2 regions of the Desulfomicrobium salsuginis genome follow, and region 2 is predicted to be linked to the other one. Evidence: riboswitches for the same ligand, from Rfam matches in the RefSeq annotation. Region 2 holds a riboswitch; the other holds the start of a gene.

Region 1 (5,085 bases), on a different contig from region 2:
AAGAGCTGCTCGAAATTTTCCAGGTTGAAAACCGCCACCACAAGTCCCCGTTCCTCCAGGAAGCGCACGGGCTCCAGCGCCTCGGGGCGGCCGCCGAGCTGCACGACCAGGTCGGGCGAAAGGCCCAGGATCAGCTCCGCATTGGGCCGCAGGTGCGTGCCGATGGACGGCCTCGAAGCGATGGACGGCGGAAACTCGTCAGCGGCCGTGCGCGCGGCGACGGCCTCCTCCCGGCCCAGGTCGGCCAGGATCTCGCCGAAGGCGCCGTACAGGGGCACAATCCGGGCAGCCGGGGCGTCCAGGCGGATCTCCACTCCCCGGTCGTCCGTGACGCGCACTTCGGCCGCGGCCGCACTCGTCAGGCAGAAGCTAAGGGCGAGGCACAAGATGAGCCTGGGGAGCGCCCGTGAGAGGGTGCGGGGCCACGGCAAGGGGTGTTTCATAGATATCGCTCAGTGTTTGGGCCGTGAACACGTCACGGGTCGGTCCGTCAGCCACGACGGACCCGTTTTTCAGAAAGACGAGCCGACGGCAATAGAGGGCGGCCAGGTTCAGGTCATGGGCTACGGTCAGGATGGTCGTCCCGGCGGCGTTGCGGACTTTCAAGAGCTCGTAGAGGTCCACGGTCCGGGCCACGTCCAGGCTGGATGCCGCCTCGTCCAGAAGCAGCAGCTCCGTGTCCTGGGCCAGGGCCTTGGCCATAACCACGCGCTGCAGCTCGCCGCCCGAGAGGGTGTCCGCGGCCCGGTCCCGCAAGTGCAGGCTGCGCGTCTCGTCCATGGCCGCCCGGGCGCGCTCCACGTCGGCGGCGTCGTAGCCGCCCAAAAGGGACACGTAGGGGTAGCGGCCCATGAGCACCAGGGACAGGGCGCGCACGCCGGGCAGGGCCGGGGTTTTCTGGGCCACGGTTGCGCAGCGGCCGGCCCGGGCCTTGGGCGGAAGCGCCGCGATGTCGTCGCCGCCGATGCGGATGCTCCCCGACAGGGGCTGCAGGACCCCGGACACGGCGCGGACGAGGGTCGTCTTGCCGCTGCCGTTGGGTCCCAGAATGCCAGTGAACTCCCCGGACCCCACGCTCAGGGTGACGCCGCGCAGCACGGCCCGGCCGTCGTAGCCGGCCGCAAGGCCTGCGATCTCAATCATGGGCGCGCTCATGCCGTGCGCCTGCGGGCCATGATCAGGCAGAAGAAGGGCCCGCCGAAGAGGGCCGTGAGCACGCCCACGGGCAGTTCGGCACCGTGGGCCAGGATGGTTCGGGCCAGGACGTCGGACCACAGCAGCAGAATCCCTCCGCCCAGGGCCGAGAAGAGGAGCAGCCGGCGGGAGTCCGGCCCGACGAGCATGCGCACCAGATGCGGCACCACGAGGCCCACGAAGCCGATGATCCCGGAGACGCTGACGGCCGCGGCGGTCAGCATGCCGGCGCCGACCAGCAGGGCGACGCGTACCCGCTTCACGGACACCCCGACCTGGGCGGCCTGCTCGGTCCCCAGGGCCAGGATGTCCAGTTCGCGGGCCAGCAGAAAAACCGTTGCGCCGCCGACGGCCAGGTAGGGCAGCATGACACCCACGTGGTCGAACCCCCTGCCCTGAAAGCTGCCCATGATCCAGAAGACGATGGCCGAGAGCGACTCCTCGTTCAGGGACTTGATCAGGGCGATGAGCGCGCCCAGAAACGTCGAGACGACGATGCCGCCCAGGACCAGGCTTTCGCGCGAGAAATTTCCGGCCAGGCGGCTCAGGCCCAGGACCATCCCCATGGCCGCGAAGGCCCCGGCCAGGGCGGCCAGGGGCAGGGCGGTCGGTCCCGGCAGGGCCCAGCCAAAACCCAGGGCCAAGGCCGCCCCGCAGGCCGCGCCGCTGGAGATGCCCAGGGTGAAGGGGTCGGCCAGGGGGTTGCGCAGCAGGCCCTGGAAGACCCCGCCCGAGACGGCCAGGGCCGATCCGGTCAGAAACGAGAGGATGATGCGGCCCAGGCGGATGTCGCGTACGATGACCAGATCCTGGGTTTCGGGCCCGCCCCGCAGCCAGGCCGTCAGGGCCTCGTGGATAGCTGCAGCCGAAAGGGGGTAGGACCCGAAGAACAGGGCCGCGTAGACCGAGAGGGGCACGGCGGCCGCCAGAAGCAGCCAGGCCCGGGTGTGACGCGGCCCGGTCATGGTCAGTTCAACCGCTCCACGGCGGCCTGTAGGTGGTCAAGCCAAATGTCCACGAAGGCCGGGATCTCGGCCGTGCCGCGCAGCACCGCTTCGCAGGCCACGCCGTCGGCCGTGAGCACGGACTTCCAAGAGTCGTCCCCGCCGCCGGCCATGTCGTTGACGGCGTGGTCGCCGGACACGGCCATGAGAGGCTGGAGCCAGGCTTTCCTGACTTTTCGTTCTTTCAGAGTCGCGCGCACATCGTCCAGGGATGGCGTGCCCTCGACGGTGCCGACCAGGACCAGGGGGTCCAGGCGGCTCAGGGAGTACTGCAGGCCGGGATAGTAGATGTTGGCCGGGTGATGGGTGCCATGGCCCATCAGGATGACGGCTTCGTTCTTTTTCCGGTCAGGCGGCAGGCTGGCCATGACGGCCTTGGCGCAGGCCTCGACGTCGGCCGGTTCGGCCAGGAGCGGCAGGCCCAGGGTCACCTGTTCCATGCCCTTGGGCAGGCCCGAGAACGCCTCGACCGTGCGCTGCAAGGCGTGGAACTCCTCGCCGGGGATGGTCTGCAGGGACTGCACGGCCACATGGGTGAAGCCGTCGTCCATCATGCGCGCCAGGGCCATGGCCGGGGAATCGAAGTGCAGTCCCTCGTCGGCCAGTTTCTGGCGCACGATGCGCGAAGAATAGGCCCAGCGCACCTCCAGGTCGGGAAAGCGGGCCTTGGCCCTGGCGTCGATGGTGTCCAGGGCGGCGCGGGCCTCGGGAACCGTGGTACCGAAGGCGACCAGCAGGATGCCCTTTTTGGTCGGCCGATCCCCACCGTGGCCGGCGAAAGCCTGGGCGCCGAGGAACATAAGGGAAATGACGAGAACGAGTCCGCAACCATGCGAGGCTTTGAACATGAGACCTCCAGGTTTGGCGGGGGAAATGGATGAAGACGGACGCGGGTCCGGGGCGCGGCCCGCAAAACCCCCGTTGCGGACGGCACAGACTGTGGTTGGTCTTCGGACAGGTCTTCCGACTCGTTTCACCGTCCTCGTCCTTCCCAGGATGGTTCCCAGTGGACAGCGCGGAGGATGGCCTTGCTGAAACTCACGGCGGCGGGTCCGCTCCCGATTTGCACGGGATTCCCTTTTACACCCGAAGGTATCCGAAGTGGGTGGAAGGCTAGTCGGGGGCTCGGAGGCTGTCAAGGATAGTGGGGCGTTTCGGGTGTTCCGCAAGAGAGGTTGCGGAATCTTCTCGATGGCGCTTGACATTGCGGCCGGTGCGCGAATAAGTGGTCATAAAATGACTTCTGGTCATTTTGTGACCATTGTCCAATTTAAGGGGATGACGTGGCCAGGAAACAGCAGGAAAAATCGCTTCAGACCCAGCGCGAGCTGCTCGAATCCGCCGAAAGGCTCTTCGCGGCCAAGGGGTTCGTGGCCACGACCGTGGCCGAGATCACGGCCGACGCCGGCTATGCCAAGGGGAATTTCTACCGGCACTGGCAGAGCAAGGACGAGATCATGCTGGAGATCATCGCCATCAAGATGCAGTCCTACCGGGCCATGCGCGACGCGGCCCTGAAACATGCCCGCAGTCTTGAAGAAGTCATGGACCGCATCCTCGATTTTCTGGAGACCATGATCGACGATCGCAACTGGTCATCGGTCTTCCTGGAGTTCACCATTCACGCCTCCCGCAACGAGGAACTCCGCGCCCAGCTCAACCAGTCCCTCTACAGGCTGTCCAACGATATCTTCGAGGACATCGTCGCCCCGTACGTGAAGAGCGGCTACCCGGCGAGCAAGATCGGGGCCCTGAACACGGCCCTGTTCGAGGGTTTCCTGATCCATTCGCTGCTGGGCACGGGCACCATCGACCGCAAGGATTTCCGCCGGGCCGCCATGCGGCTGGCCCTGGCCAACGCCCTGGACACCCAGGCATGAAACGGGCCGGCGCATGGGGCGCGGCCGCACCTGTCACACGGAGGATTTTCGAGATGAGGCTGTCTTTTCGGGTCGCGGCGCTGGTCGCCGCCGTGCTTGTCCTGGGCTTCTCGGGTTCGGCCATGTCCGCCGGGCCGGTCAAACTCTCCTACAGCAACTTCTTCCCGCCGACCCACATCCAGTCGCAGCTGGCCGAACAGTGGTGCCGCGAGGTCGAGGCCCGCACGAACGGGCAGGTTGTCATCGACTACTACCCGGCCGGCACCCTGACCAAGCCCAAGGACTGCTATGACGGCGTGGTCCAGGGCATTTCCGACATCGGCCTCTCGGCCCTTGGCTACACCAAGGGGCGCTTTCCGGTCCTGTCCGGCGTTGACCTGCCCATGGGCTACACGTCCGGCATCCAGGCCACAAACCTGGCCAACGCCGTCTTCGAGAAGTTCAAGCCCAAGGAGTTCGACGACGTCCACGTCCTGTATTTCCACGCCCACGGACCGGGCAAGCTGCACACCGCCGGCAAGCCGGTCAAGACCATGGACGACCTCAAGGGCATGAAGATCCGCGCCACGGGCAACAGCGCGGCCGTCATTACGGCCCTGGGCGGCAATCCCGTGGCCATGTCCATGCCCGACTCCTACCAGTCCATCCAGAAAGGCGTCGTCAACGGCGGCATCTACCCCGTGGAAACCAACAAGGGCTGGAAGATGGCCGAGGTCGTCGACTACCTGACGGACACCACGGCCGTGGCCTACACCACGACTTTCTTCGTGGTCATCAACAAGGGCGTCTGGGCTGGCCTGTCCCCCGAGGTGCAGAAGGCCATGACCGACGTCAGCGTCGAGTGGGTCGGCAAGCACGGCCAGGCCTGGGACGACAGCGACAAGGAGGGGCTCGACTTCTTCCTGGCCCAGCCGGGCAATGCCGTGGTCACCCTGGACCCGGCCGAGGCCGAGCGCTGGACCAAGGCCATGGAGCCCATCTTCACCGAGTATGAGGCCGAGTGCGCC
Region 2 (5,085 bases):
GTTCAGGGTGACCACGCCGATGGAGCCCGTCAGGTCGCCGGCGCCGAAGAGGCCGCCCGTGCGTTTGCGCAGCTCGCGCAGGTCCATCTGCAGGCGACAGCACATGGAGCGCACGTCCTCGGGCTTGAGGTCGGAGTTGATGAAGTTCTGGAAGTACGGGGCCCCGTACTTGGCCGTGAGCTTCAGCAGCAGTTCGCCGACCTCGGATTCCCACGGGAAGTCGGGGGTCACGTTGTAGGTCGGGATGGGGAAGGAGAAGATGCGGCCGTGGTAGTCGCCCTTGAGCATGACTTCCAGGAAGGCGCGGTTGATCATCTCCATCTCCGCGCCATATTCTCCGTAGGTGCTGTCCTGCAGGGCCCCGCCGATGATGACCGCCTCGGAGGCGATGTGTGCCGGCGGGGTCAAATCGAAGGTCAAATTCGTGAACGGGCTCTGCCCGCCCCAGCGCGAGGTCGTGTTCAGGTTGAAGACGAACTTCTGCATGGCCTGCTTGACTTCGTCGTAGTTCAGGCCGTCATGGCGCACGAAGGGGGCGAGGTAGGTGTCGACGTTGTTGAAGGCCTGGGCGCCGGCCCATTCGTTCTGCAGGGTGCCCAAAAAGTTGACCATCTGGCCCAGGGCCGCGTCGAAGTGGCGCGAGGGGCCCGAGGAGCAGCGGCCTTCGAGGTTGAAGCCTTCCAGCAGCAGGTCGCGCAGGGACCAGCCGGCGCAGTAGCCGGCCAGGCCGAAGGACAGATCGTGGATGTGAAAATAGCCGTGCTCGTGGGCCTGCCGGATTTCCTCGGGGTATTTCTCCAGGGAGTAGCGGGCCTGGACCGAGCCCGAGAGGTGCAGCATGAGCCCCTGGAAGGAGTGGGCCATGTTGGCGTTCTCGCTCACGCGCCAGTCGGACTTGTTCAGGTAGCTGTCGATGGTCTCGGTCACGTCCAGGAACGTCTCGGTCTGGCTGCGGATCTGGCGGCGCTTTTCGCGGTACACGATGTAGCGGCGTGCGACGTGATAGAGGCGGGACTCCATGAGCACCTGCTCGACGGTGTCCTGCACGAGTTCCTGTTCGGGATTGTCCATGCCGTCGAGCTTGGCCTCCACCTTCCCGGCCAGGCGTTTGGCCAGGAGGGGGTCCTTGATGCCGCTGGCGTTCAGGGATTTGAGGATGGCCTGGGCAATGCGGTCCACGGACCAGGATTCAATCCGTCCGTCACGTTTCACAATCTGCTGGGGCATGAATACTCCGATCGAAAAATCTGGTTTGAGGTTCTCAAGAAACGTCCGCGGCACTTCGGGGCGGCACGAACTCCTGGAAGGACAGGAGCTGGTCCGCGGGCACCTGGGCTCTCGTCTCCTCCAGATCATCCGGGGAAAGGGCCGGGACCTTGGTGCAGCGGAAATAGACGCGACCCGGATACTCGGCGGCCAGGCCGAAAACCCGCTCCAGAGACTGCCTGGCCCCTTGGGGCGTCATGGCGCGCCCGGTCAGTTCCGGGTACATCCGCCACGGCCCCTTGACGTCAACGGCCACGGTCTGGACCAGGTTCTCCCTGAGCAGATCGGCCAGGACATCGGGGGCAGAGCCGTTGGAATCAAGCTTGACCGGAAGGCCCGTGACCGCAAGGTCGGCGAGCAGCTCCGGCAGGCCGTCCAGACAGGTCGGTTCGCCGCCGGACACGGTGATCCCGTCCAGCCAGCGGCGGCGCCTGCCGAGGTCGGCCAGCACCGTCGCCCTGTCCAGGGCGGGCAGTTTCTCCCAGGTCCAGGCCAGGGAGGCGTTATGGCAGGTCGGGCAGCGCAGGTTGCAGCCGCCGGTGAAAAGCACGCAGGAAACCCTTCCGGGCCAGTCGCACAGACTCACCGGCTCAATGCCGCGCACGCGATCCCAGACAGGGCTCGTGTCCGTCATGTCAGCTCGAAGTTTTGGACGTTTCTTTCTGAATATCTCAACGCCCTGCATCCGCGTGCAGAGGGTTAAGAGAAATGCTTCAGACCGGTTTTCTGGCTCGCCCTTTGGGGCTTACAGTGGCGGGACCGCCCCGGATTCGCACCGGGTTCCCAGGCTCCTGAAGTGGATCAGCGGAACGGAGTCATTCTTAATCGATCCGACTCGCTGCGGCAACCGAAACCTTTTCCACACGGCCTCCAAAGCATTGTGGAAGGGCAAACTAGATTTTGGAATCCGGATGGTTGCGGCGCAAAAATTCTCTCCCCACCAGGGGCAGCGCCACCGCAAATGCACAGGCCAGGGTCAGGAAGGTCGCGGGCAACCCTTCGGCATCGGCCAGTCGGCCCACCAGGGGGCCGGTCAGGACGAAACCCAACCGGAACACCAGGCTGTGCAGAGAAAGGATGCTCGCCCGGTTGCGGCGCTCGCTCAGGGCCTGCAGCCGGGAGCGCATGAGCGGGCCCTGCAGGCCGCGCATGGCCGTGAGCAGGTAGTAGAAGGCAAAGCTTCCTAGGGCTGTGGAAAAGCCAAGGCCGGCATAGGCGGCGACGATGAGCAGGAAGAAGAGCCCGTACATGCCCCGCATGCCGATGCTCCGCTGCACCCTGTGGCTGCCTGAGGCGGCCAGGGCCACGACCAGGTTGGCGCCGGCCCAGGCCGGGCCGAACCAGCTCAGAGGAACGCCGCAGGCCTGCATGTGGGGTTGGATGAGCCAGACCATGTAGAAGGAGGCCAGGCCCAGAAGCGTCCCGCTCAGAATGGTCGACCGGATGGCCGGGCTGGTGAAGGCCAGGCGACACACGCCCAGGGCCTCGGCCAGATGGGAGGTGACATGTCCGCCGTCATCCCCGACGGGCTCTCGCAGGCTCAGGCACAGCCCCAGGGCCAGGGTCCAAACGGCGATCTGCGCCACAAAGGGCATGAGCGGCCACTGGGCGTACATGAAGCCCGCCATAAGCGCCCCGGCCGCCTCGCCGCCCTGGGCCCAGCCGACCATGCGACCGTCGCAGCGCGCGTAGAGATCCACCCTGTCGGCGGCCCGCAGGCTTTCGAAGAGAAGCGCCGTGTCGGAGCCGCTGATAAAGGCGTAGCTCACCCCGAGCAGCAGCTCCGCCAGCAGGACGCCCCAGAAGGTCTCGGCGGCAAGATACCACCCCCAGCCCAGGAGCCCGAAGACGCAGGCCGTGACCAGAGCGAAGCGGTACCCGAGCCGGTCGCTGACGTAGCCCGAGGGGTATTCCATCACGACGCTGGCCAGGGAGAAGAACACCTGCAGGGTCAGGATCTCGGTCAGCGACAGGCCGATTTCGTCCTTCCAGAAGAGGGTGATGACGGCCATGGGAAAGAGCGTCATCTTCAGGGCCGCAAAGACATTGAGAGTCAGAAGCGTCCTGCGCAAACCGCGCTCGTCGGCCATCACCGCCACCTCCCGGCACCTGCCGCGGGCAGGATGCGCAGCGTATTCACGACGTCCCTATCCGCGCACCAGCGGACCGAAAAACATCCCCGACTCTCGAGGCTTGCCCACAAGCTGGGGGATGGCCCGGTTCAGGGCGTGAATGACAGGCACGCTCGCCGCGATGCTGCAGACGGTGACCGCGGAGCTGACGAGAAAGATCGATCCCCCGTCCCCGGGGAACGCGGCCAGGGCCCATGCGGCCAGAGGTTTATTGACGAAGTGATAGAAGACCCCGTTCATGGCCAGCAGGATCATGCCGTTGCGGCCCAGCAATGTCAGATACGAAGACCTCTGCAACGCCTTGCCCAGGGCCAGGACCATGCACGTGCCCGCCAGGGCCGTGAAGGGGAACCACAGGAAATGGCCATGCCCCGAAAGAAGAATGATGACTGCCTGCAGATAGCGGAAAGGGCCCTGGTTGAGGTCGAAGGTCAGATGCACCGCTGCGGCCGAGACCAGAAAGATGGCGACAGCCGTCCCGGGCCCGACCCTGTCCAGCACCCGTGTGCGTCCCAGGAGAACCCCGATGAGATAGAACGCGTACACGACCGGCACCTCGTGTAGAAGCCAGAAGCTCATGTTCTGCCCGAAGAAGAAATACCGCTCGTTGAGGGCGTACCCGCCGATGTAGCAGGCCGCTGCGGCCAGCAGGATGCGCCGGGGGGTGTTCAACGCCCAACCGGCCAGACGGTGCACGCACTCCACGCTGACGAGGCAGGCCACGAACCACAGGGGAACGCAGAAAAGCGGGAACCCCATGGCCGTGGCCACGGTGGCCTGCAGGTAGCCGGCCGGCTTCGAGAGGTCGACGATGGGAAACCACCCCGGCAGAAACAGGGAGATGAGGGCCAGGACAAGGCTGAAAAACAGGTACGGCACGATCCTGCCCGCCCAGGTCGAAGCCACGAAGGCCTTCGGCGGCACGACGGCCGGACGCGCACCGCGGACCAGGCCGGACAGCACGAAGAAGAGGATCATGTGAAAGGAGTAGATCCATTTGTACTGCAAAGCCGCAGCAGGGTTCTGCAGGTACATGGTCTGCTCGACGAAATGGCCGTAATAGACCAACCCGAGCCCCAAGGCTCGTGCCGCGTCGACGGCGTCCAGACGCCCTTCCCCGTTTCGAATCATGACGGCTCCTCGCGCTGTGTTGCGGTCCGGCACGGTGCCGGTCCAAGGTCGAAGATGAGCACAACCGCCCGCCTTTTGTCACCAATAAAAAAGGCCCCCGAAGGGGCCTTGGTGTAGAGCGGGATGAGTCCTACTTGTTCAGCTTCACTTCCTGGGGGAAGATCGGCAGATACCGGTAGGAAAGGCTCATGACCAGGAAGCCGTAGGCCACGATCATACCGGAGGTGGACCATTCGGCCCAGTTAGGGGCGTAGGACGTCCAACGGTCGAAGGGCATGACCGGGATGGCCAGGGCCTGGACCGTGAAGACGAAACGGTTGATGGTCACACCGATGGCGGTCATGACCGCGGCGGTGTACATCAGTGCAGGACGCTCGCGCACCCAGGGAGTGATCAGCATCACGGCCGGGATCACGCCAAACCAGAAGAGTTCGAGCCAGAGCAGGATCTGCCCGTAGCCATACTCGCTGTTGTACATCTGGTCGAAGGTCAGCCCCATGCCGGGCAGGATGCCCTTGGCCCAGGCGTAGGTATCGATGATCTTGAAGAAGATGTA

The links. A riboswitch is a leader RNA that binds a small molecule or an ion and turns the genes downstream of it on or off. The one in region 2 is predicted to bind cobalamin.
Region 1: linked by a shared signal. The riboswitch ahead of ACYQ3G_RS09810 (sirohydrochlorin cobaltochelatase) and the one ahead of ACYQ3G_RS03645 (anaerobic ribonucleoside-triphosphate reductase activating protein) in region 2 are both predicted to bind cobalamin.

The regions. Positions count from the first base shown of each region.
Region 1 is NZ_BAAHYA010000002.1:576,258-581,342, forward strand. Features, by position in the region: gene ACYQ3G_RS09795 (ABC transporter substrate-binding protein) at 1-386, opposite strand, end outside; gene ACYQ3G_RS09800 (ABC transporter ATP-binding protein) at 370-1,143, opposite strand; gene ACYQ3G_RS09805 (FecCD family ABC transporter permease) at 1,152-2,159, opposite strand; gene ACYQ3G_RS09810 (sirohydrochlorin cobaltochelatase) at 2,162-3,046, opposite strand; cobalamin riboswitch at 3,135-3,313, opposite strand; gene ACYQ3G_RS09815 (TetR/AcrR family transcriptional regulator) at 3,482-4,078, shown strand; gene ACYQ3G_RS09820 (TRAP transporter substrate-binding protein) at 4,132-5,085, shown strand, end outside.
Region 2 is NZ_BAAHYA010000001.1:829,162-834,246, forward strand. Features, by position in the region: gene ACYQ3G_RS03640 (ribonucleoside triphosphate reductase) at 1-1,227, opposite strand, end outside; gene ACYQ3G_RS03645 (anaerobic ribonucleoside-triphosphate reductase activating protein) at 1,262-1,900, opposite strand; cobalamin riboswitch at 1,966-2,095, opposite strand; gene ACYQ3G_RS03650 (MFS transporter) at 2,160-3,356, opposite strand; gene ACYQ3G_RS03655 (acyltransferase family protein) at 3,414-4,529, opposite strand; gene qrcD (menaquinone reductase integral membrane subunit QrcD) at 4,660-5,085, opposite strand, start outside.